3 regions of the Bacillus sp. Medicinal_06 genome follow, and region 1 is predicted to be linked to each of the others. Evidence: riboswitches for the same ligand, from Rfam matches in the RefSeq annotation. Region 1 holds a riboswitch; each other region holds the start of a gene.

Region 1 (8,205 bases):
GGGCAAAGAGTTAAATAAAGATCCAGAATACTTAAAGCGTTTAAAAGAAGGTATGATTCCTAAACTTGAAGAAAAGAAAGAATTTATCGGTGCGAAAGGTGCCAAATTATCTGTTATTCTTTTCTTATTCGCAACTGTTCTTGTTGTTCTTCTTGGTTCATTCGAAGTACTTCGTCCAGGATGGATGATAGACGGAAAATTAGTTCGTCTTTCTATGCCAAATACAATCGAAATGGTCATGCTTACAATTGCTGCTCTTATTATTATCTTCTGTAAACCAAATGTAGAAAGCATTGTATCTGGAAATGTCTTTAAAGCCGGTGCTACAGCTGTTGTTGCAATTTTCGGTATCGCTTGGATGGGAGACACATTCTTTAACGGAAACTTAAATATGATTCAAGGATCCATTCAACATCTAGTAACAAGTGCACCATGGTTATTCGCTATTGCGTTATTTATCCTATCTATCTTACTGTATAGCCAAGCAGCTACAGTACGTGCTTTAATGCCTCTTGGATTATCACTTGGTATTTCACCAGCACTTCTCATTGCGATGTTCCCTGCCGTAAACGGATATTTCTTCATTCCAAACTATGGAACAATTGTCGCTGCGATTAACTTTGACCGTACAGGAACAACACGCATTGGTAAATATGTATTAAATCATAGCTTTATGATTCCTGGTCTTGTCGCAACGTTTGCTTCGATTGGAATTGGGATGCTACTTATTTCAATTATGTTTTAACATAGAAAAGCACAAACTTATTCTGAATAAAGTTTGTGCTTTTTCATTTCATCAAACGTAGAAATTGTTCATTCAACAATTTCTACGTTATATCCTTTCTTTTCTATCCCACTCAATACTTCTTCAATATGGTTTTTATCTTTTGTCTCTAATGACAAATGGAGCTGTGCATATCCTGGAAACACTTTTGTTCCAATCCGCTCTAAATGAATATGTAATATATTTGCTTCAAAACTTTTTACAATTTCGAGTAAATGTTGCAAATGTCCTGGTTTATCTTTAATCATTGTTGCAATATGAACAAAGCGGCCCGCTTCAACCATCCCATGTTCAATAATACGAGTAATAAAGTTAACATCAACATTTCCACCACTTAAAATCGACACCACTTTTTTCTCTTTCACAGGAATTTTTTGATAGAGCAAAGCAGCTAATGAACTAGCACCCGAACCTTCCACTAATAATTTATTTCGTTCCAATAACATTAACATCGTTCTCGCAATTTCCATTTCATCCAGACAAAAAATATCATCTACATATCGCTCTACAAGCTGAAATGTAAGTTCTCCTGGTCTTTTCACTGCAATTCCATCTGCCATAGTTGGTGAAGATTCCACAGTAATCACTTTCTTTTCTTTGAAGGATTGCTTCATCCCGGGACAAGCAAGCGCTTGTACACCATATACTTTCACCGACGGTTTTTGTTCTTTAATCGCCATTGCAACACCTGCAATTAAACCGCCACCACCAACAGGACAAATAACAGCTTCGACGTCCTCAAGCTGCTGCAATATTTCTAACCCTACCGTCCCTTGACCAGAGATTACAGCATCATCATCAAATGGATGTACAAATTTCGCTCCTGTTTGTTCTTTCAAATCTAGCGCATAAGCTAATGCATCATCAAATACATCACCTTGCAACTCTACATGTGCACCATATCGCTTAGTCGCAAGTACTTTACTAAGCGGTGCACCTTTTGGCATCACAATCGTACAGGGAATATCGAGCATATTACTAGAATAGGCGACACCTTGTGCATGATTTCCAGCAGATGCTGCAACAACTCCATTTTCTAATTCACCTTTATCAAGAGAAACCATCTTATTATAAGAACCACGCACTTTAAAAGAACCTGTCTTTTGTAAATTTTCGAGCTTTAAATACACTTCATTATGTGATAGTTCACTAAACGTGCTCGAATAATCTAGCGGTGTCATATGGACAATGCCTTTCATTTTCTCATGAGCAGCTACAATATCCTGTAATGAAATCATGTTGTACCCTCCGAAACAAGATGTATTCATATATCCTAGTTTGAGCGGCATAGTTTATTTTATTCTGTAAAAAAGAGCCATTTCTATAATCAGTGTTTTTCTATATATCGGAGTTTCAACGATATATAGCATATCCTCCACAAAAAAATGACTGTCAGTAAAGACCAGTCATTTTTTTCGTACTTTCATAAGGTGAATCTGCTAAACTTATCGCTGAAATAATCGAAACTCCATCTGCCCCCGCTTCTATAACAGAAGCAGCATTTTCAACGGTAATCCCTCCAATTCCAACAATCGGGACTGTAATTCCCATCTCTCTAAAATGCCGCAAGCCTTTCGTTCCTTGTACCGCTTTTGTATCTTTCTTCGTGCTCGTTGGAAAAATTGGACCCACACCTAAATAATCCGCGCCATTTGCAATTGCAAAACGAGCTTCTTCTATTGTATGAGTAGATACCCCGACAATTTTATCTCCCATTTTTTCACGAACTGATGTAATTCCTTCATCATCTTGTCCGATATGAACACCATCTGCCTCTAACTCGATTGCTAGTTCTACATCATCATTCACAATGAAAGGTACATCATATTCTTTGCAAAGCGCTTGTAACTGCTTTGCAAAACGCACTCGTTCTTCTCCAGTTAAAGCATCTTCACCTTTTTCACGAAATTGAAAAAGCGTCACTCCGCCATCTAACGCTTCCTTCATTACTTGTAATGGATCCCGCTTGCAGTTATTACTCCCCATAATAAAATATACTTGCAATAATTTTGACATTTGTTGTTGATCAATACGTGCCATTCCTCTCATCCCTTCTTACTGCACCTCTTGGATACTTCCATGTTGTTCAATATCACCTTTAGTAGTGTTTGCTAACTGATTCAAAAATTCAATTTGGAAACTTCCTGGTCCTTGCTCTACTGTTTTACTTGCAGCTCTTTCCGCTGCTACCCCATAAAACGTTAATGCTGCAACCGCTGCTTTTACATAATCCTTTTCAACTGCTGCAAATGCTCCCATTACAGAAGTTAATAAACAGCCTGTTCCTGTCACTTTCGTTAAAATTGGATGACCATTGCGAACAATGATTGTTCGCTCACCATCTGTTACAATGTCTTCTTTTCCTGTAATAACAGCGACTGTATCTAGTTCATCTGCTGCTTGTTTCGCAATTCCGACAACATCACCATTTCCAGTACCAGCGTCAACACCTTTAATCTCCCACTTTTCATTGATAACATTAGCAATTTCTGCTGCATTCCCGCGAATCATCGCTAGTTTCACTTCACTCGGAATATGTCTTGCAACTTCTGTTCGATAAGAAGTTGCACCTGCACCAACTGGATCAAATAATACTGGTACGTGATGCACATTCGCTGATTTCCCAGCAAGTAACATTGCTTCTACTTCTTCAGGACGAAGTGTACCCATATTTAAAACAAGTGCTCCGGCAATGCTTGCCATTTCTGCCACTTCTTCTTTTGCGTATGCCATAACAGGTGAAGCTCCTAATGCGAGTAAACCATTAGCTGTAAAGTTTGTTACAACGACATTTGTAATATTATGCACAAGTGGATTGAATTCTCTTACTTTCCCCACTACTTTTGCGATTTCTTGTATATTCATTCTTTTCATCCCCTAACTTTATTATGGGAGATACACAAAAAGACACTTCGCGTATGCAAAGTGCCTGAACATGTGCTGCTTACACTCTCCCTACGCTGGCATTATCCAACAGGTTCCAATGGTCAACGGGCGGTTTAGCCGTACTCTCAGTCTGCATCCGCAAACTCCCATGTGCTCTTATTCATCTACTTCAGAGTCTACTCTTATTCTCGTAAAATAACAAGTTCTTTACTTTCTTATAAAAAAACAATGATAGGAAATGAATCCTATCACTGTTTCTCATCTTATTATTTTAAGGCTTTAGATACTTCTTTTACCATCGCTGATACAGACTCAAGACCGCCACCAGATAGGTACCAGTAGTTTGCATCTAAGTAAACTACATTGCCGTTTTTCGCAGCATTTGTTTTGCTAACAATTTCATTTTCCACAACTTGTTTTGCAGAAGATTTACCGCCAACAACAGCACCTCTATCGATTACAAATAAGTAATCTGGGTTTTTCTCTAAGATATATTCAAATGAAATCTTATTACCATGAGTATCCGCTTTAAGTTCTGTATCCACAGGAGCCACACCAAATACGTCATGAATAATGCCAAAGCGAGAATTTGGACCATATGCACTTACTTGACCGTCATTTGCTAAGATAATTAAACCTTTTTTATCACTTTTCGTAGCTTTTTCATTTAATGCTTTTATATCTTTTTCAACTGCTGCAATTTCTTTTTTCGCTTTATCTTCTTTACCGAAAATTTTTGCTAACATTTCTGTGTTTTCTTTAAATGACTTCATATAATCTTTTGTATCTTGTTCTACATAAATTGTTGGAGCAATTTTTTCAAATTCTTTGTATGAATCAGATTGTCTTCCAGAAATGATAATTAAATCTGGATTAATTTCATTAATTTTTTCAAAATCTGGCTCTTTTAAACCACCAACGTTTGTATACTTTTTATCTTCATATTTAGAAAGGTATTTTGGTATATTCTTTTGTGGTACACCAGTTACGTCAACACCTAATTTATCTAATGTATCTAATGAACCAAAGTCAAATACGACAACTTTTTTCGGGTTTGTTTTAACTTTTGTTTCTCCTAATTTGTGCTTAATCGTAATTTCTTTACTTTCACTTGCTTCTGTCTTCTTATCAGAAGAAGCATTATTGCTACATGCTACAGCTACAATAGCAAGCATGAAAGTTAATAATAGCATTGCTAATTTCTTCATTTCCTTCACCTCTATAAAATTTTTAAAATTATTTTAAGTCGATAGTAAGTTATTACTATCAAAATAACTTCCACTATGAAAAATAAATACATATATTATTGCCAGCTATTTTTTCAATATGAATATCCATATCGTAAATATCTTTCAAAACAACCGGATCAATAATTTCATGTGTTGCTCCCTCTTTCATTACTTTTCCATCTTTCAAAGCAACGATGCGATCGGAGTAACAAGAAGCAAAGTTAATATCATGAATGACAATTACAATTGTTTTGCCAAGCTCTTCAACTAAGCGTCTCAGCACTTTCATAATTTGGACAGAATGTTTCATATCTAAATTGTTAAGCGGCTCATCTAGCAAAATGTATTCTGTATTTTGAGCAATGACCATCGCAATATATGCTCTTTGCCGTTGCCCACCACTGAGCTGATCTAAATACTTATATTGAATATCTTCAAGCTCCATATAACGGATTGCTTCTTCAATATGATTCCAATCTTCTTTTGATAGATTGCCTTGTGAATATGGAAATCTTCCAAAGCTAACTAATTCCCGAATTGTAAGTCTTAAATTAATATGATTTGTTTGCTTTAAAATAGAGATTTTCTTGGCAAGTTCATTACTATTCCATTCGCCAATTTCTTTATCCTCTATATAAATTTCACCAGAATCTTTTTTTAATAACCTACTTATCATCGAAAGAACTGTACTTTTTCCAGCTCCATTCGGCCCAATAAAGGATGTTATTTTCCCTTTTGCTATTTTAATAGAGACATCCTCAACAACATTTTTATTTCCATATTGTTTTGATACATTTCTTACTTCTACCATGTCTTGCTCTCCTTTAATAGAAGATAGATGAAGTATACTCCACCAACAAAATTCACAATAACACTTAAAGTTGTATTAAATTCAAACAATCTTTCAACAATCAATTGTCCTCCTACTAGAGCAATAATACTAATAAAGATAGAACCTGCTATTAAATATTTGTGCTGATATGTACGTAAACATTCACGTGCAACGTTAACTACAAGTAATCCTAAAAATGTAATTGGTCCAACTAATGCTGTAGAAATAGAAACTAGAATCGCAATTACAATTAACAGTTTTTTCACAACTTTATCGTAGTCTACACCTAAATTAATAGCCTCTTCTCTTCCTAGTGATAATACATCTAATAACTTCAGTTCCTTATACACATATGCAATAACTAATACAATTCCGATAATAGACGTTACAAGTAACTCTGTTTTTACGTTATTTACACTAGCAAACATTTTTCCTTGTACAATTTGAAATTCATTTGGATCAATGAGCACTTGCATAAAGGAAGATAAACTTTGGAAGAATGTACCAAATATTAATCCGATTAACAATAAGAAGTAAATATTGTTGCCTTCCCTCTTGAAGAGAAACTTATAAAGGAATAGCGAAAATACAACCATTAAACTTATCGATATAAGAAAGTTAATATTTGTATTCATCATCGCGATATGCTGTGATCCAAACACAAACACAACAAATGTTTGAATAAACATATAAAGTGAATCTAAACCGATGACACTAGGTGTTAAAATACGGTTGTTACTAATTGTTTGAAAAATCATAGACGAAAACGCAATTGCTCCGCCTGTTATAACCATTGCCAACAATTTCTTTCCTCTTCTTGGCAATGCATAATCTAATGTATTCATATTTAAGTTAATAAATAAAAATATCCCAATGGCTATAACTGATAAAATGGCAAGCACTGCCAACATTTTTTTATGATTTATTTGTTTTCTATGTTGCATATGCGTTTCTCCTCATCAATAAATAAAGGAAGATTCCGCTTCCGATTACCCCTACTGTAAGACCGATAGAAATCTCGTACGGATAAATCACGACGCGACCAAGTATATCGCAAGCAAGTACGAAAACTGCTCCGAGTAAAGCAGTATGTGGCAAACTATTTTTCAAATTATCCCCGCGGTAAATCGAAACAATGTTTGGAATAATAAGCCCTAAAAATGGAATCATTCCGACAGTTAAGACAACCAATGCAGAGACTAAAGCGACGATAATGAGACCGATATTTAGCACACGGTTGTAATTCATCCCTAAATTCGCTGCAAAATCTTCTCCCATTCCAGCAACGGTAAAACGATTTGCGTATAAAAAGGCAATGATCACAAGCGGGATACTTAAATATAAAATTTCATATCTTCCCTTCATAATCATTGAAAAGTCACCTTGTAGCCATGAATTGATATTTTGAATTAAGTCATATTTATAAGCAAAGAATGTTGTAATGGAACTAATAATATTTCCAAACATAATCCCAACAAGTGGAATGAAAATTGTATCCTTAAACTTAATTCTCTTTAAAATTTGCATAAATAAAAATGTGCCCGCTAACGCAAAAATAAATGCTACCAACATTTTTTCAAGTGGGCTTGCTGACGTAAATAGCAACAATGAAACTAAAACGCCTAACTTTGCGCTATCCATCGTCCCCGCAGTTGTTGGAGATACAAACTTATTTCTGCTCAATTGCTGCATAATTAAGCCACTTATACTTAAACTAATACCGGCTACAATAATACTAATTAAGCGCGGTAATCTGCTAACAAGTAAAATTTGGAGCTGTCCTTGATCTAAATGTAAAATGTCTGTCGGCTTAATATCTTTTACACCGATAAAAATAGACGCAATTGATAAAACAATAAGCATGATAAACAAATATCTTTTTTTCATAATTTCTTCATGGTGCAGATTATATTCTATCGTTATCATTTGATTTCAAACAGACTATAATCCTATCATTTTATCCCCCTCATCTATACATAGAATGATATAAAACATAAAGTGAAACTTTAATCAGTGTGGGTTTTCTCCATCCCCCACTGATTATTAGTTGAACCAATCGAGCTTTTACATGCAGTTTGTCTTCCACCTAACTTCTTTGCTTTCACAGAATTTTGAGGTGGGAGTATTACTGCTCGTTCATGCGGGATACAAATGATTTTGATTATCAATTAAACTTATACTTTACTATATTTAATAATTGATTTTATATCTGACATTTTAGCAATAATCAGACAACCTCCTTTAATGATAATGAAATTCATTTACAGTGTCAACGCATACCATTTATTTATATCGCTTTTTTATTCATATAAGGAAACCTACCCTGTCTATAAGATTAATAAAAAAGCCCAATTCCCTTTTGAGGTAAGGAAAAACAGGCTTTTTTCTTATATTTTTGAACCAAACTTGAATTTTCGCCAACACTTCCGCTAACGCAAGATTACATGGTTCATCATCTTAATTTTGTTGTTTCA
Region 2 (8,205 bases), on a different contig from region 1:
TATGCGCTTTTATTATTTCACCCTGATTTAACTGGTGAGTTAAAATCGACAAGTGAAACGATAAGTGAACTTGGTACAATTGGATTTAGGATCTCACAAAGCTTGATTTTTGTGTTTTCATTTTTCTTTATCTTATATTCAGTAAGCTCATTTTTAAAAACACGTAAAAAAGAGTTTGGCATTTTAATGATGCAAGGAATGTCTATAAGACAGTTGAAAAAGTTAGTGCTTATTGAAAATATGTTAATTGGATTTGGTTCAATCTTTATAGGCATTATGATTGGCCTTATATTTTCCAAGTTGGTACTACTTATTAGTGCAAGTATTTTAATGATTAACAAGGGACTACCTTTTTATATTCCAATTCAAGCGATTCTACTAACTATTGTTACATTCCTTATCTTATTTTTAATTGTATCACTTGTTACTTTTAAGATGATTAAAGTAACTGAACTTGTGGAACTTATTCAAGCAGAAGAAAAACCAAAGCCTGAACCGAAAGCTTCTATTATTTTATCGCTTCTATCATTTGTTAGTATCAGTTCTGGATATGGAATCGTACTGTATATTATCTTTAGAAGAATCATCTCTTTTCCGTTATTAGGATTAGGTGTGTTATTGGTTATAATTGGTACATATTTTCTGTATACGCAATGCAGTGTTTTTCTATTGCAAGCTGCCAAAAAGCGGGAATCTTTATTTTTAAAGAAAACAAATATACTAACGTTTTCAGAGTTAATATATCGAATGAAAGATAATGCAATGATGTTTTTTATTGTGTCTATCATTTCGGCAGTCGCGTTCACTGCAATTGGAACTACTGCTGCACTTGGAAATAAAGAACTGTCAAGAATGACCAATCCGTATACGTTTACCTATATGAGTTTTGAAGACAATAAGATGGAAAATGAGCACCTTGCTTTAATTAAGAAATATCTTAATGAGGCAAATATTGCTTATCGACTGGGTTCTGCCTCTACTAAATATACAGAAAGCGATGTTTCTGTTATGAAATTAAGTGAATATAATGATCTTGCGAAGTCTCTTGGCTACCAAAAAGAAACGCTTGATAGAGAAGATGAAATTTTGCTAGTTCCAGGGTGGATAGCGCAAAAACAAGAGTTTGAAAATAATCAATTTAAAAAGGAAATTGAAGTGATTCATGGGGATTGGATGAAAACATTTCATGTAAAGAAAGCTGTAAAGAACTTGGTTCTACCACATGAAGTAGGAAATACTTTAATTGCAGTACAAGACCAAGTATATGATAAAGTTCCATTCATTGCTCGTGAGGATATCACGTTCTCTAAAGAGCGTATTTACGGATTTGTTGTAGATGATTGGATGAGAACAAAGGAAATTTCACATCAATTAAATAACATATTGGGTATAGAGAATGGAGAGCGTAGCTTTTATTTTGAAGCTTTAGCATTGCAGTGGTTACAAGCGAAACAAACAAACGGATTGTTACTTATGGCGAGTGTTTTAGTAGGAATTGTCTTTTTTACATTTGCAGCGAGCTTTATTTATTTCCGTTTATATACAGATTTAGACCGGGATCAACAACAATATAAAATGATTTCAAAAATGGGATTAAGTAAGCGAGAACTAAAAGGTGTTGTAACAAGACAGTTGTTAATCATGTTCTTTTTACCAATTGTTGTTGCGGTAATTCATACTGCAGTTGCATATACCGCACTGCAACAATTAGTGGATTTTTCTATTTTAAATAGTTCAATTATCATCTTAATTTCATTTGTATGTATACAAATCTTGTATTTTTTTATGACTCGTTGGCGTTACTTACAAAAACTTTATAGGACTATGGATCAGTAAAATATGACTATTAAGTTTTGATTGTATCAAAGGTAAATGGAAAATAACCATAATGAGTATACTTGAAAATTAATTTAGACAATGAAAGGAGTCATAATGAGAAAAACAATATCTTTTTTTATATTAATTGTCCTGATTGTCATAAGCCTAAGTGCCTGTTCTTCCTCTGAAGAAAATAAACGGCCTGCGAACGGGATGATAATGATTGGAGACGAACAATTTACTTTACCTATTTTTGAACGTTACAAAGAAAATATAGAAGAAAAAGAAGTATTTGAAGTGAAAACGGGCGTTTTTGGTGAAAATAAAGTGCTTATTATAGATGAAACAACAGCGCAAGCTATGATAAAAGATCGAATTTTGCGGAAGAATGATATGAATAATCGCTCCGGTTATACTTCTATAAAAAAATTACCGGAAATCCCAAAAGAAGCTTCGTTATTATTTACACATGAAGAGGAAAAACATATTACAAGTATCGATTTAAACAGTAAAGAAATTCCTGTTTCATATGACAGCGATGCTTGGATTGGAAATTCTCGTGATTATAAGTCTCAATGGTATCTTATTGTTGCAAAAAAGGATGTATATAGAAAGATAAAAGCGGATGAAACAAAGTTACAGATTATTCACTTCAAAAAATTATTGGGTTACGAAAAGCCTAAAATGTCGACAGATAATACATTAAAAACTGAATATTTAAAGATAAAAAGGCAAGTCAAAGATTTTCATAAATTAATATCGGTCAAATTTGTTACTTTTGAGGATGAAGGTTAAAAGGGAAAGGGAATTGTCAACAAAACTTTATCAACTATGTAATATTTCATAATAGATAGACAATTCAAATAATATTGTTTACATTATTTTTAAGTTAATAAATGTGATAGAGAATTGGAGATCCACATTATATAGCCATTGCAAATTGCGTTGGTATATCTTTGTGGATCTTTTTTCTATCACATAAGAAGGAGGTAGAATTGAAAGCGTTTTATTAGGGATGTAGAGAAAAAGAAAAGGGGATGTAAAATGAAAAGATTACTTTGGGGATTATTAATTTTATGTTGTATCGCTTCGAGTGTAATGCTACCGATGCCAATACAAGCAGAAGAAGGGAAGAAAAATAACAATCCGATTATTCTTGTACATGGTTTTACAGGATGGGGCAGAGATGAATTATTGGGTGTAAAGTATTGGGGTGGTGTTCACGATATTCAAGAAAATTTAAAGAGAGATGGATACAATGTTCATACTGCCGCTGTTGGGCCGTTATCAAGTAACTGGGATCGTGCTTGTGAGTTATACGCTCAAATCAATGGTGGAACAGTAGATTATGGAGCAGCTCATGCCGAAAAACATGGACACGATCGATATGGAAGAACATATACAGGGTTTGTTCAAAATTGGAGTGAGACAAATAAGCTTCATTTAGTAGGACATAGTATGGGAGGACAAACAATACGTACGCTAGTCCAATTGTTAAAAGAAGGGAATCAAGAAGAGAGAGAATATGTAAAACAACATGCTGATGTGAAAATGTCTCCGTTGTTTCAGGGAGGAAAATCATACGTTCATAGTGTAACGACATTAGCCACTCCTCACAATGGGACAACCCTTGCAGATGGAAGTTTACTCTTGCCAGCTGTAAAGCAATTACTCGTCGCAACTGCTGGAGTTGGAGAAAATAACAATCTATCACTATACGATTTTAAATTGGATCAATGGGGAATTAAAAAAAGAGCTGGGGAATCATTTTATCAATATTCAAACCGTGTCTTAAATAGTTCCATTTTGAAGGATACAAAAGATATAAGCCAATGGGATTTAAGTACAGATGGAGCAAAGGAATTGAACACTTGGGTAAAAGCGCAACCAGATGTATATTATTTTTCTTACAGTGGACATGCAACACAAGTAGCACCTATAACGGGAATTCATTTACCGCACATCACCATGAATAAGGCACTGATGGGAAATGCAATTTTCTTAGGGTCATATGCAAGATACGAACAGAATCGTACATTCATTGATTCATCCTGGTGGGAAAATGACGGAGTAGTAAATACAAACTCTATGGTAGGACCATCAACTGATGTGGTTATAAATAATAGTAGTGCGCCAGAACTTGGGAAATGGAATCATATTGAGACAAAACAAAACTGGGATCACCTCGATATGGTTGGATTAAGTGTCTCGGATTCCTTAGGGTTCTCTGATATTAATGCTTTTTACCGAAAGATTGCTGAAAAGCTATCCAATTTACCGAAATAACTGGCTTCATATTTATATTGAAATGTAGCAGCTCCTTCAAATTTTTTTGAGGGAGTTTTCTTTCGTGAATCACATCATATTTTCGGAGTATAATGGAGTTAACATTAAAATAGCACAATAGTTTGAGGTGATGATGTGAGAGTTAACATAGTAATATCTGGATATGGAACTGTTGGAAAAGAGTTTGTAAGATTGGTATTTGAGAAAGCTTTATATATAAATGAGATGTACGGTATCGAACTTGTCCTTACTGGAGTTATGGGAAGTACAGTCAATCTCTTTAGCGCCAAAGGTTTACATATTAAAGAATTATTAACTTATGGTACAGGTTCTAATGCATTGGAGAGATATCTCAAAAACTATCCACTCGATAAAAGTGAAAAAATGCCTTTTGGTCATGTATTAATAGAATCAACACCAACTAATCTTCAAACAGGTGAACCTGGAAGAACATATATTGAAACAGCGATTGAAAATCATATGGATGTAGTCGCTATTTCAAAAGGTGCACTCGTTAGCGCATGGAAAGAAATAAAGCAAAAAGCAACGAAAGCTAACGTACGTATTCGTTATAGTGGTGCAACTGCAGCTGCGCTCCCTACATTAGATATTGGACAATTTAGTTTAGCAGGGTGCCAAATTGAAAGTATAGAAGGTATTTTAAATGGAACAACAAATTATATTCTTACAAAGATGTACGAAAAAGATGTAACATTTGAGGAAGCACTGCATCAAGCGCAGCAAAAAGGAATCGCTGAAACAAACCCATCATTAGACGTAAGTGGAATGGACAGTGCCTGTAAACTATTATTGTTAGCGAACAGTTTATTTCAGTCAGAATACTCTCTTGATTACGTAAATGTAAATGGGATAGAGGGTATTACGAAACAAGATATAGAGAAAGCAAAAGCACAAGGTAAATCTCTAAAACTAATTGGAGCGGCATATAGAGACCATTCAGGGAACCCTAAACTTGAAGTATGTCCGCGTGAAATAGGGAAAGAGCATCCTTTAGCTCATGTAAATGGAACGGAAAAAGGAATCACTTTTCATACTGATACGATGGGAAGAGTTACTTCAATCGGGGGAGCCTCGAACCCAAGAGCAGCAGCAGCGGCAGCTCTGAAAGATTTAATTAATTTGTATCGGAAAGATGTGTGATGAAAAATTCTGGTTGTAGATCAAATAAAGAAATTTGACAAATAAATATTTTTGTGTTATGATTATAAATTTAGTGTTTGATTAAATATCCTTAACGTGATACATTTTAGTAAGTGAAATACCTTCACTAATTTATGTATCGAGGGAGACGTGTAATATGAAAATAGAAAACGGTTTAGCGGTGTTAAAATTAAAAATTCAAGAATTCGAATTAAATCCCACGTTACTTTGGGATGAAAAAGAAGCTATATTAATCGATACTGGTATGCCAGGCCAATTAGAAGGGATTCGTGATGCAATGATTGGTATTGGTGTCCCTTTTGAACAATTACAAGCAGTTATTTTAACCCATCAAGATATAGACCATATTGGAAGTCTTCCTGAAATACAGCAGAAGGCAGGCCATTCTATTGAAGTATACGCACATGAATTAGACAAGCCATATATTGAAGGACAAGTGCATTTAATGAAAACGGATCCAAGTAAAATGAGTAAAGACAAATGGGATGCACTTCCAGAAGTTATGCAATTTCTATATGAAAATCCTCCGACGGCAAAAGTAAATCGGACATTAGAAGACGGAGAAAGACTACCATTTTTCGGAGGCATTGAAGTGATTCATACACCAGGGCATACTCCGGGACATATTAGTTTATATAGTGAAAAATATAAAACATTAATTGCGGGCGACGCGATAGTATGCGTTGGTGGAAACTTAAAAGGACCTGTTCCGCATACAACGCCAGACATGGATACAGCTACAAAATCGCTTAGAAGATTTTTAGAATTTGATATTGAGACGGTGATTTGTTATCACGGTGGTGTTTGTAATTTGAATGTGAAGGAGCAAATAGCGAGATTAGTAGAAGAGGATTGCTAACATTTTCGTGCCTATATGTTAGCGATATTGAATTTACAAATAATATTTGATAGTATTCTAGAATATGTTATGATTAATATCAAAGTTAAATAGTTATATATATTTATCCACTAGGGGGGCCTTTTAAAGGCTGAGATCAAAAAATATCTTTGAAACCCTTAGGACCTGATCTGGGTAATACCAGCGTAGGGAAGTGGAAGTGACAGAATATGATATTTTTTTAAATATTGATAATGTCCAGTCCGCTTTCTTTACGTGTGTGTAAAGAAAGCTTTTTTATTTTGCGCACCTACTTGAAGTGAGTCTCAGTAATCTAGTAGCTAACGAGCAATTCGTTAAGAAACTTGTTTCATTTTTTTATTATTAAAACGTTTATTGGAGGGTCTATCATGTTATTTTCACAGTTATTACGTAAAGAAGTTAATCCGATTTGGGAAGCAAGTTTTAATCATCCATTTGTGACAAAACTAGGGAACGGAACATTAGATTTAGCTAGTTTTCGCTATTACGTTCTGCAAGATTCATATTATTTAAGTCATTTTGCAAGAGTCCAATCGTTAGGAGCAGCAAAAGCGATTGAATTAGAAACGACAGCTCGTATGGCGCACCATGCACAAAATACATACCAAGCTGAATTATCGCTGCATGAGAATTTTGCGAAAAAATTAGGAATTACGGAAAAAGAAAAAGAATCGTTCATTCCTGCACCGACGGCTTATGCGTATACATCACATATGTATCGCGCTGCATACGAGGGACATATTGGGGATGTTATCGCAGCGATTTTGCCGTGCTATTGGCTTTATTATGAAATTGGTGAGCGACTTAAGGAATGTAAACCGGAAGAACCCATTTACCAAGAGTGGATTTCTGCATATGGTTCTGACTGGTTCCGTACTTTAGTAGAAGAGCAAATTGCCAGATTAGATGCCATTGCAGAAACAGTAACAGAAACTGATCGTAAGCGCATGAAACAGCATTTTGTCATTAGTAGTCAATATGAATATTCATTTTGGGAGATGGCTTACACATTAGAAAAATGGCCAGTAGAAAAACAAGTAGAAGATATAAGTTTATAAGAAACAAATATGTCTCTTATCACGCGTGTAAAAAGTATAGAAAATGACTAACTTAGTTTAGTCATTTTTTTGTACGAAAATAATATTTCTATTTCTCTGTTTTTAGAAGAATCAACTTCACTAATTAGATGCTCATATATTATTAAAAAATTACATAATAAAAAGGAGGAAGAAGGTAGTTTTTATTGAAGTTTGTTTATAATATCACATTCTTTGTTAGAGGGCGTAAAGAAATTTATTAATCTCTTTGATGTTTTTTATTTTCCTTACAATGCTTGGAATGTTGTATTAAAAGAATTTAACTTTGAAAGGAGTCAATAAATATGAAAACGAGAAAACGAATAACGAATAAGATTTTACTCGTTAGTACAATTTGTGCAATAAGCATTCCCTCAGTTTCATACGCAGCAGAATCCATTCAACCTAAAAATTTTGCAATTTCTCCAAGTCTGTATGAGAGGGGAAATACAGATGCATTGAAAATAAGTTTTTATCCTTATACATATAATAATCCATTCAACCATCAATTTACCTCAACATCCAAAGAAACAAACACAAATATAAAAGAAATAAACAATGCTGATGATGAAAATCCTGTTATATCTACTACTCTTACATTTATCCGTTATATGCATACTGAAAATTATAAATCTGCATTTGATTTAACTTCTCGACCTTTACAGAAGATAATATCTGAAAAGTGGCTGGAGAGTTATTGGAAGGAACTTCCCCTGCAGTTACAAGCAGGTTCTTTTATTGGAATTGGAGAGGTAAAGCAAAAAGAGACGAATTCCGTTCATACAAACATTGAAATTGGATTAGTATTTGAAAAATTCACTGTACCTTTCATGTTTAGATTAGATCCATCTGGAAAAATAGACGATTTCCAGCTTAGTATGTCATCCGACTCTGTTGCACAGCGCCCGGCATATAGTAATCCTGATTCGTTTACTGAAGAAGAAGTAGTAGTCGGAAGTGGCG
Region 3 (8,205 bases), on a different contig from region 1:
TATGGAATATGAAACGTGGGATGTTTTAACCCAAGTTGTGGCTTGGAACTACTTAATTGTAAAATATCGCATCGGGAAATCGGAAAATAGAGATGTAATGATATGGGAAAGAATTAAATTTAATGAGGAATGTATTGAAAAATGTGAAAAGCTATTATCTCATAAGGAAGTAATGGAACTTACATTTTTTTATATTTGCAAACAGGCAAAACGATTGTCCAAAGAAGAATTGGATCAAGAGATGATGAATTTAGCAATATACTGTAATACATACGTTTATGACTTATACATATATGACTTATTAAAAAAATATCGTAAGTGTACGGATTTTTTAACATATTATGGACCGAGTCGTTCTGTTGTTGCATGTCAAAGGGCTGTAATCGCTCAAATTTCTGACCGCCTTAATCCGCTAAAAACTACTCATGTGGATGATTATCTTTATGTAATGAAGGAAATGATGGAGCATATGTCATTTGAGTTTATGAATCGATACGAGCACTTCATTGGAAAACTATTATCATATGTACCATTTTTTGAAATGATTCAAGTTCCGCAACATGCATATTATTGTGAAGAGTTGATGTATGTTTGTAAAGGAATTGAACATAAAGAAGAAATCCTGCGGAATTATATATTTATACAATTACACGATTGTTTACCGTCATTTATTAAGCAATTTCTAAAGAATAAGCGTTATGCAACGATTCATGATATTTTATTTTACTGGTGTGATGATGAACAACGAATGGGCTTAGAGAAGAAATATAATTTAAGTTTTATTTATGAACGATATGCGTGTGGATAAAAAGAAATTTTTCAATATAATGTATAGATGAAAAAAGGGGTCTCATTTTAAGTGAGACCCCTTTTTTCGTCGTAAATGTAGAAGGCTGTTCTAAGCTTCTTGTTGGTTCTTACGGTGTTCAGGAATATAAATATATTGGGAAATGATGGTTAGCACCCCTATAAAAAATACAGGGAATATAGCAGCCATATGAAAACCACTATAAATAATATTTGTTATTAAGCCGCTTATAATAATAAATGCAGTATATATATGAGAAATTTGTTTCTTCAGTCGAATTTTGAATGCTTCCATCAATGATTCAATAGCAACAAATGAGATGACGATACCCAAAAAGACAAGGTTCGTATTGTAAATGACTAAGCAACAGATTAAACCGAGAAAAGCTATATACTCAATTATTAATGGTATATTACGTGACATATAATATTACCGAACCAAATAAGGCAGTGGATTTACTGCGTTTGTCTTTTCAAAATTCCATTCACCATTATGTAATTCAAAATGGAGATGTTGTCCAAATGAATGACCTGTATTTCCCATATATCCTAATAATTGCCCGGTTTGAACTTGATCACCAACTTGTACTGAACGGTCTTTCATATGAGCGTAAACGGTTGTATATAGTTTACCTCGAATATGATGTGCTACAAATACGACATTTCCATAGCTAGCAGAGTAATAAGACTTTATAACTTTACCTGCAGCAGCTGCATGAATTGAAACATTACCTGGTGCGGAAATATCTATACCATAATGCATTTGTTCCCAGCGCATATCAAATGTAGAACTAATCGTTCCTTGAGTAGGGAATTTAAAAACAGCAGGAATAGAAGGAGCGGCTTGTCTCGTTTGTGGTTGTTTTTGAATAATATAATGCTTTGCTACAAATCCGTAAGATGTTCCGAAGCGAACTTTGTACCAGGTACCAACTGTTTCTATAACAGTGACTTGTGTTCCGTTTTGTAAAGCCCCAATTACAGCAGTATCTGTTCCAGCTCCACGGCGGACTTTTAAGGTAGGTGTAGCAACGTAAAAGGAAGATTCATTTTGTATTGTAACCCCTTTTACTAATGCTTCTGATGTATGAGATACAAATTCTTTTTTTACATATCCTTGTTGCCCATTATGTGAGACTTTATACCAATCCCCTTTTGTTTCTTGGACGGAGATGAATTTACCATTGGATAATCTATCAATAATAGAGGATTTGATATTTGGTTTAGAACGAATATTTAACACATTGGCATTTACGATATAACTATTGTTCCGTTCAGTATATTTAGTAAACGCAATATTTGTTTTTTTTAAGGAGTTAGTTTTATCTCTTGTATTTATCCTATTATTCAAATATAATATTTCTGGGCCTGGTTTTATATGTTGAATGTTTTGTGTAGGCAATTCTTGGGCTGCTGCAGTACGTGTGTCTACTTGATTTATGGATGGAAGTAGAGATGTGACTGCGACAGTAGTTGCCGTTAAAGCTGTAGCTTTCTGTTTCATCTAATATTAGCCCCCCATCGATGTATTAATATATTTTTTATTATAGTATAAAGATATAATATTTTGTGCATTGTTCACATAACTGTAATATGATATGTGAAAAAAATAACGACTTTTTAATGGAATCGAAATATATTACAAGAATAACAGATAAACAATCATTAGAGTTTGGATAAAAGATAATTATATAAATATCAGTTAAAAAATCGACATAAAACCTTTCTTTTTGAGTGGGAGAGAGGATCCGTCCATGGATAGAAGCGGTCAGGGCCTTTTTCTGCCCCATGCCGTGTGAAAACAAAAAGTGGGGATAAATGGAGAATTGTTTTTGCTTTCATAGCCGTAGCTCATATGTCGAAAAATCAAAATGGAGTTATATAGTATTTTCAGAATAAATATAGAAATACAAATTGAAAAAATGGAAGAAGAACGTTTTTAGGTGGGGAAGAGAATCCGCCTATGCATAGAAGCGACCAGATCCTTTTTAAGTGCCATGCTAATTTAAAACAGTTGCTGATAACACATGACAATGTTATACTGACTATGGTAATTTCATATTGTGCTAGGAGAGCTGGTGTTGCCAGCTGAGAGTAAGACCGAAAGTCTTTTATCCTTTTACTACCTGATCTAGATTATGCTAGCGTAGGGAAGCAATTCGGACATGAACATTAGGTCCCCGTTTCTTTGCGTAAAGAAACGGGGCTTTTTTATTTGCCAATTTAATAGTGAAAACCACTAGGGGTGCTTTGCATGCTGAGAGAGGAATAATCCTTAACCCTTACGGACCTGATCTAGGTAATACTAGCGAAGGGAAGTGGAGCAACGAATAAATGTATTTTTATTTGCTGAACCACTTCTTATATAGAAGTGGTTTTTTATTTTAATAAATAGATATAAAGGAAGGGGAAATATAAATGAAATTTTGTGAGAGGTTATTTGAAACTGTGCAGCCTGTTTGGGAGAAAAGTCATAACCATCCATTTGTAACTGGAATGGGGGATGGCACGTTAGAAAAAGACAAATTCCAATATTACATCGTACAAGATTATTTATATTTGCTAGACTATGCGAAGGTTTATGCAATTGGAGTTGTAAAGGCAACGAATCCATATGTGATGGGGAAATTTGCAGAACAAATAGATGGTATTTTAAATGGAGAAATGACGATTCATAAACAGTATGCAAAACGTCTTGGTATTTCTATACAAGAGATGGAGGAAGCAAAGCCATCTGCTAAAAATTTAGCGTATACAAACTATATGATGTCAGTATCTCAAAATGGCACGCTTGCAGAGTTAATTGCGGCTCTTCTTCCATGTATGTGGAGTTATTGGGAAATTGGAAAGCGTTTAAATGATATTCCAGGAGCGAGGGATCATGAGTTCTTCGGAGAGTGGATTCAAGGATATAGCTCAGAAGAGTATGGAAGTCTTTGCATTTGGCTAATGGATTTATTAAATGAACTAGCTGAAGGGAAATCTGAACAAGAGCTAGCTAGATTAGAAGAGATTTTCTTATATTCTAGCCGATTTGAGTATTTATTCTGGGATATGGCGTATCGTAAGGAGATGTGGGGTTTTGAGGAGCAAGAGCATACTACAATTTCATAATGTTTCCTTTCATTATGATGAAAAGCCAATCATAAACGGTCTAGATGCTTCCGTGCAAGAAAAAGAGTTTGTTAGCATTATTGGGCCGAGTGGCTGTGGCAAAAGTACATTGTTTCGTTTAATTACAGGATTAGAAGAACCTACGGCTGGAAATATTCAACTGACAGAAACAACGAGTCATCCTGTAGGGTATATGCCACAAAAAGATATGCTTCTGCCGTGGAGAACGATTATTGAAAATGCAGCATTGCCGTTAGAGTGCCAGGGGATAAAGAAAAAAGAAGCACATGTAAAAGCAAAAGAGCTGTTAGAACAATTTGGTTTACAAGGATACGAGAACAAATATCCGAAAGATTTATCAGGTGGTATGCGGCAACGAGTATCCTTTATTCGAACCTTATTAACAGGCGGGGACGTTTTGTTGTTAGATGAACCTTTTAGCGCATTAGATGCTTTAACGAAAGCAACGTTGCAAGAATGGTTGTTTGAACAATGGAAACAGTGGCAAAAAACAATTTTATTTATCACACATGATGTGGAGGAAGCGCTTTTTCTTTCCAATCGAATTTTAGTTGTGACCGAGCAGCCTATTACCACTTTGACGGAGCGTATTGTACCACTTGGAATAGATCGCTCAAGAAAAGATTTGCATAAACCTGAGATATTAGCTTTAAAAGATGAATTACTTAGTATGCTGCAAAGGCAGGTGCTCGTATGAAGCGTGTGACAGAGTTATTACCTGCACTGATTTTAAGTAGCATACTGCTCATAGCTTGGGAGGTGGGAGCTAGAATTGTTGACGAGATGTACATATTGCCATCTCCTACTGCAATTCTAGCGAAAATGTGGGCGTTGCAAGATATATTGCTTACAGTTCATTTGCCGGCAACGTTATACGTGGTTTTGATAGGAGTTGTTATTTCCATTGTACTTGGTGTGGGGCTCGCGATGTTAATGAATGCTAGCACATGGATAGAAAGAGCATTTTATCCGTTACTAGTTGCATCACAAACGATTCCAATTACAGCGCTAGCACCATTGTTTGTTTTATGGTTTGGATATTCAATTTGGAGCAAAGTAGTTGTGACCGTTTTGATTACATTTTTCCCAATTGCCGTAAATACGTATGATGGGTTACGCAGTACGAAAAAGGAATGGGAGGAGCTTTTAGTTACATATGGTGCAACGAAAAAAGATATTTTTCTAAAGTTAAAATTGCCATCTGCACTTCCGTACTTTTTCTCTGCTTTAAAAATAGCTGTTCCGCTTAGTGTAATTGGAGCAGCGATTGGCGAGTGGCTTGGTGCACAAGCGGGTTTAGGATACTTTAGTAAACGAATGATGACGCAGTTAGATGGGGCAGGCGTATTTGCACCGATTGTACTGTTATCATTACTAGCTATTTTCTTTGTATTACTCGTTTCGATATTAGAAAAGAAATTCATTAGTTGGAGGAAACATTCATGAAATTATTCAAGCGCATCTTTGTGTTTACATTATTAGTTGTAATGATTGCAGGATGTTCTAGCAATTCAGTATTAGAGAAGCAAAAGAAAGAGAAAGAAATTACAGTGATGCTCGATTGGTATCCAAACGCGGTTCATAGTTTTATCTATGCAGCGATTGAAAAGGGCTACTTTAAAGAAGAAGGAGTAAAGGTGAATATTAAATTCCCATCTAATCCAACCGATCCATTAACGTTAGCGGCAGCAGGAAAAGTAACAGTTGGTCTATACTATCAGCCAGATGTTGTCATCGCAAGAGCAAATGAACAAATTCCAGTGAAATCAATTGGAGCTGTGGTCCGTTCACCACTAAATCATGTTGTATCGTTAAAATCAGCAGGTATTAAATCACCAAAAGACTTAGAAGGTAAAACAGTTGGTTATTCTGGAACACCTTTAAGTGAGGCATATTTAAAAACGATGGTAAAAGAAGCTGGTGGAAATCCTAGTGCTGTGAAAGTAGTAGATGTTGGATTTGATTTGGTGCCGGCGTTAATTACGAAAAAGGTAGATGCTGTCACAGGTGCTTACATTAACCATGAAGTTCCTGTTATGCGCCATCAAGGCCATGAGCCAGCATACTTTAATCCAGCTGAGTATGGTGTACCAAATTATCATGAACTTGTTTTTGTCACAGGTGATAAAACATTGAAGAAAGATAAAGAATCATTACAAGCATTTTTACGTGGTGCGAAAAAGGGCTACGACTTCATGAAGAAAAACCCAGATGAAGCACTAAATATTTTATTAGATCATCAAGAAAAAGAAAACTTCCCGCTTGTTCCGGAAGTTGAAAAAGAAAGTATGAAAATTTTATTAGAGAAAATGGAAACGAAAGATGAGCCATTTTTATCAGACACAAAAGAGTCATGGGAAAAACAAAATAAATGGTTGAAAGAAAAAGGAATGACAAAAGAAAGCATTCCTGCCAATGAATTATTTGAAAATATTTTAAAGTAGGCGAGTGAATATGAAAGGCGAGCTCCATGTTATCTCAAATGGTCAGATGACATTCGAAGAGTTAACGAATGTAGCGATGCAAATTGAGAGTGAGATTGATTATTTGCATATTCGTGAGCGAGAAAAAAGTACGAAAGAGTTGTATGAAGGTGTGGAAGGTCTCCTAAAGAGGGGCTTTCCAGCATCTAAGCTTGTGATAAATGACCGAATCGATATTGCAATTTTATTACATATCCCTCGCGTCCAATTGGGATATCGAAGTGCAGATGTTAGGTCTGTGAAAGAAAAGTTTTCGTATTTGCATGTTGGGTATTCTGTGCATTCTTTGGAAGAAGCGATAACAGCTTTCAAAAACGGTGCAGATTCTCTTGTTTATGGCCATGTATTTCCAACGGATTGTAAGAGGGGCGTTCCGGCAAGAGGATTAGAAGAAATTTCAGATATGGCAAGGCGATTAACGATACCGATTACAGCTATTGGAGGGGTAACACCTGAAAATACAGCAGAGGTTCTTCGGTCTGGTGTGAGTGGTATTGCTGTTATGTCTGGAATTGTCAGTAATCGTACTCCATACGAGAAAGCAAGATTGTATAAGGAAACAATAAGAAAGTGGGCGGAAAATCATGAGTAAGGTATATGATGTAGCCATTATTGGCGGTGGTGTAATGGGTAGTTCAGTTGCACATTTTCTAGCGGAAAGAGGATACCAAGTGGTGATTGTTGAGAAACAAAGAATTGCATCTGAAGCTTCTAAAGCAGCGGCAGGTTTGCTTGGTGTACAGGCGGAGTGGGATGCGTATGATCCACTATTTGAGCTTGCTAGGAAAAGCCGTGAAATATTTCCGCAACTTGCAGAAACGTTACGTGAAAAAACGGGTATTGATATTGGGTATGAAGAGAAAGGTATCTATCGTATTGCTCAAACTGAAGATGAGAAGGCAAGAATACTAGATATTATGGGCTGGCAACAGAAAACAGGTGAAGAATCATATTTTATGACCGGGGATGAGCTTCGTGAAAAAGAGCCATTCCTCTCTTCATCCATTATGGGGGCTGTATACTATCCGAAAGATGGTCATGTCACTGCGCCGGAACTTACGAAAGCATTTGCGCATTCTGCAGCCGTTTCTGGAGCTGATATATATGAACAAACAGAAGTATTTGATATCAAAATAGAGAACAATCGAGTAGTAGGGATTATTACGAATGAAGGTATGATTCTATGTGAAAAGGTAGTAATTGCCGGGGGCTCATGGAGCACAAAACTTCTTCATCATTTTGATAAAGAGTGGGGTACATACCCTGTGAAAGGAGAAGTTGTTGCTGTAAAGAGCCGTAAACCCCTACTAAAATCTCCTATTTTTCAAGAACGATTTTATATCGCGCCAAAACGTGGTGGACGTTATGTAATTGGAGCAACAATGAAGCCTCATACCTTTAATAAATCTGTACAACCAGAAAGTATCACTTCAATACTAGAGCGTGCTTATACAATCTTACCAGCTTTGAAAGAAGCAGAATGGGAAAGTGCTTGGGCGGGGTTACGCCCGCAATCTAATCACGAAGTTCCTTATATGGGAGCGCATGAGGAAATAAAGGGATTGTATGCTTGTACAGGCCATTACCGAAACGGAATTTTATTAAGTCCTGTTTCTGGTCAATATATGGCAGATGTAATAGAAGGAAAGCAGGGGAGTCATTTACTAGATTCATTGCTTTCTAAAACGGTTTAGAAAGGGGATGGAAGCTTGAACTTAAAAATTAATGGTAAGCAAGTAGAGGTACCTGGGAGTGTTAAGACAGTAGCAGAACTGCTTAC

What was found. A riboswitch is a leader RNA that binds a small molecule or an ion and turns the genes downstream of it on or off. The one in region 1 is predicted to bind thiamine pyrophosphate.
Region 2: linked by a shared signal. The riboswitch ahead of tenA (thiaminase II) and the one ahead of thiM (hydroxyethylthiazole kinase) in region 1 are both predicted to bind thiamine pyrophosphate.
Region 3: linked by a shared signal. The riboswitch ahead of tenA (thiaminase II) and the one ahead of thiM (hydroxyethylthiazole kinase) in region 1 are both predicted to bind thiamine pyrophosphate.

The regions. Positions count from the first base shown of each region.
Region 1 is NZ_JBWYHD010000010.1:20,945-29,149, forward strand. Features, by position in the region: gene AC1M36_RS21335 (anaerobic C4-dicarboxylate transporter) at 1-745, shown strand, start outside; gene ilvA (threonine ammonia-lyase) at 814-2,022, opposite strand; gene thiE (thiamine phosphate synthase) at 2,177-2,824, opposite strand; gene thiM (hydroxyethylthiazole kinase) at 2,840-3,649, opposite strand; TPP riboswitch at 3,720-3,830, opposite strand; gene AC1M36_RS21355 (siderophore ABC transporter substrate-binding protein) at 3,937-4,878, opposite strand; gene AC1M36_RS21360 (iron ABC transporter ATP-binding protein) at 4,952-5,710, opposite strand; gene AC1M36_RS21365 (iron chelate uptake ABC transporter family permease subunit) at 5,704-6,657, opposite strand; gene AC1M36_RS21370 (ABC transporter permease) at 6,665-7,618, opposite strand.
Region 2 is NZ_JBWYHD010000001.1:27,244-35,448, reverse strand. Features, by position in the region: gene AC1M36_RS00170 (ABC transporter permease) at 1-1,836, shown strand, start outside; gene AC1M36_RS00165 (lipoprotein BA_5634 family protein) at 1,933-2,613, shown strand; gene AC1M36_RS00160 (esterase/lipase family protein) at 2,917-4,104, shown strand; gene AC1M36_RS00155 (homoserine dehydrogenase) at 4,240-5,265, shown strand; gene AC1M36_RS00150 (MBL fold metallo-hydrolase) at 5,423-6,145, shown strand; TPP riboswitch at 6,248-6,354, shown strand; gene tenA (thiaminase II) at 6,535-7,224, shown strand; gene AC1M36_RS00140 (alpha/beta hydrolase) at 7,548-8,205, shown strand, end outside.
Region 3 is NZ_JBWYHD010000004.1:1,887-10,091, forward strand. Features, by position in the region: gene AC1M36_RS10280 (DUF3965 domain-containing protein) at 1-808, shown strand, start outside; gene AC1M36_RS10285 (hypothetical protein) at 899-1,231, opposite strand; gene AC1M36_RS10290 (SH3 domain-containing protein) at 1,238-2,311, opposite strand; TPP riboswitch at 2,866-2,977, shown strand; TPP riboswitch at 3,039-3,141, shown strand; gene tenA (thiaminase II) at 3,226-3,921, shown strand; gene AC1M36_RS10300 (ABC transporter ATP-binding protein) at 3,890-4,639, shown strand; gene AC1M36_RS10305 (ABC transporter permease) at 4,636-5,388, shown strand; gene AC1M36_RS10310 (ABC transporter substrate-binding protein) at 5,385-6,386, shown strand; gene tenI (thiazole tautomerase TenI) at 6,397-7,017, shown strand; gene thiO (glycine oxidase ThiO) at 7,010-8,119, shown strand; gene thiS (sulfur carrier protein ThiS) at 8,135-8,205, shown strand, end outside.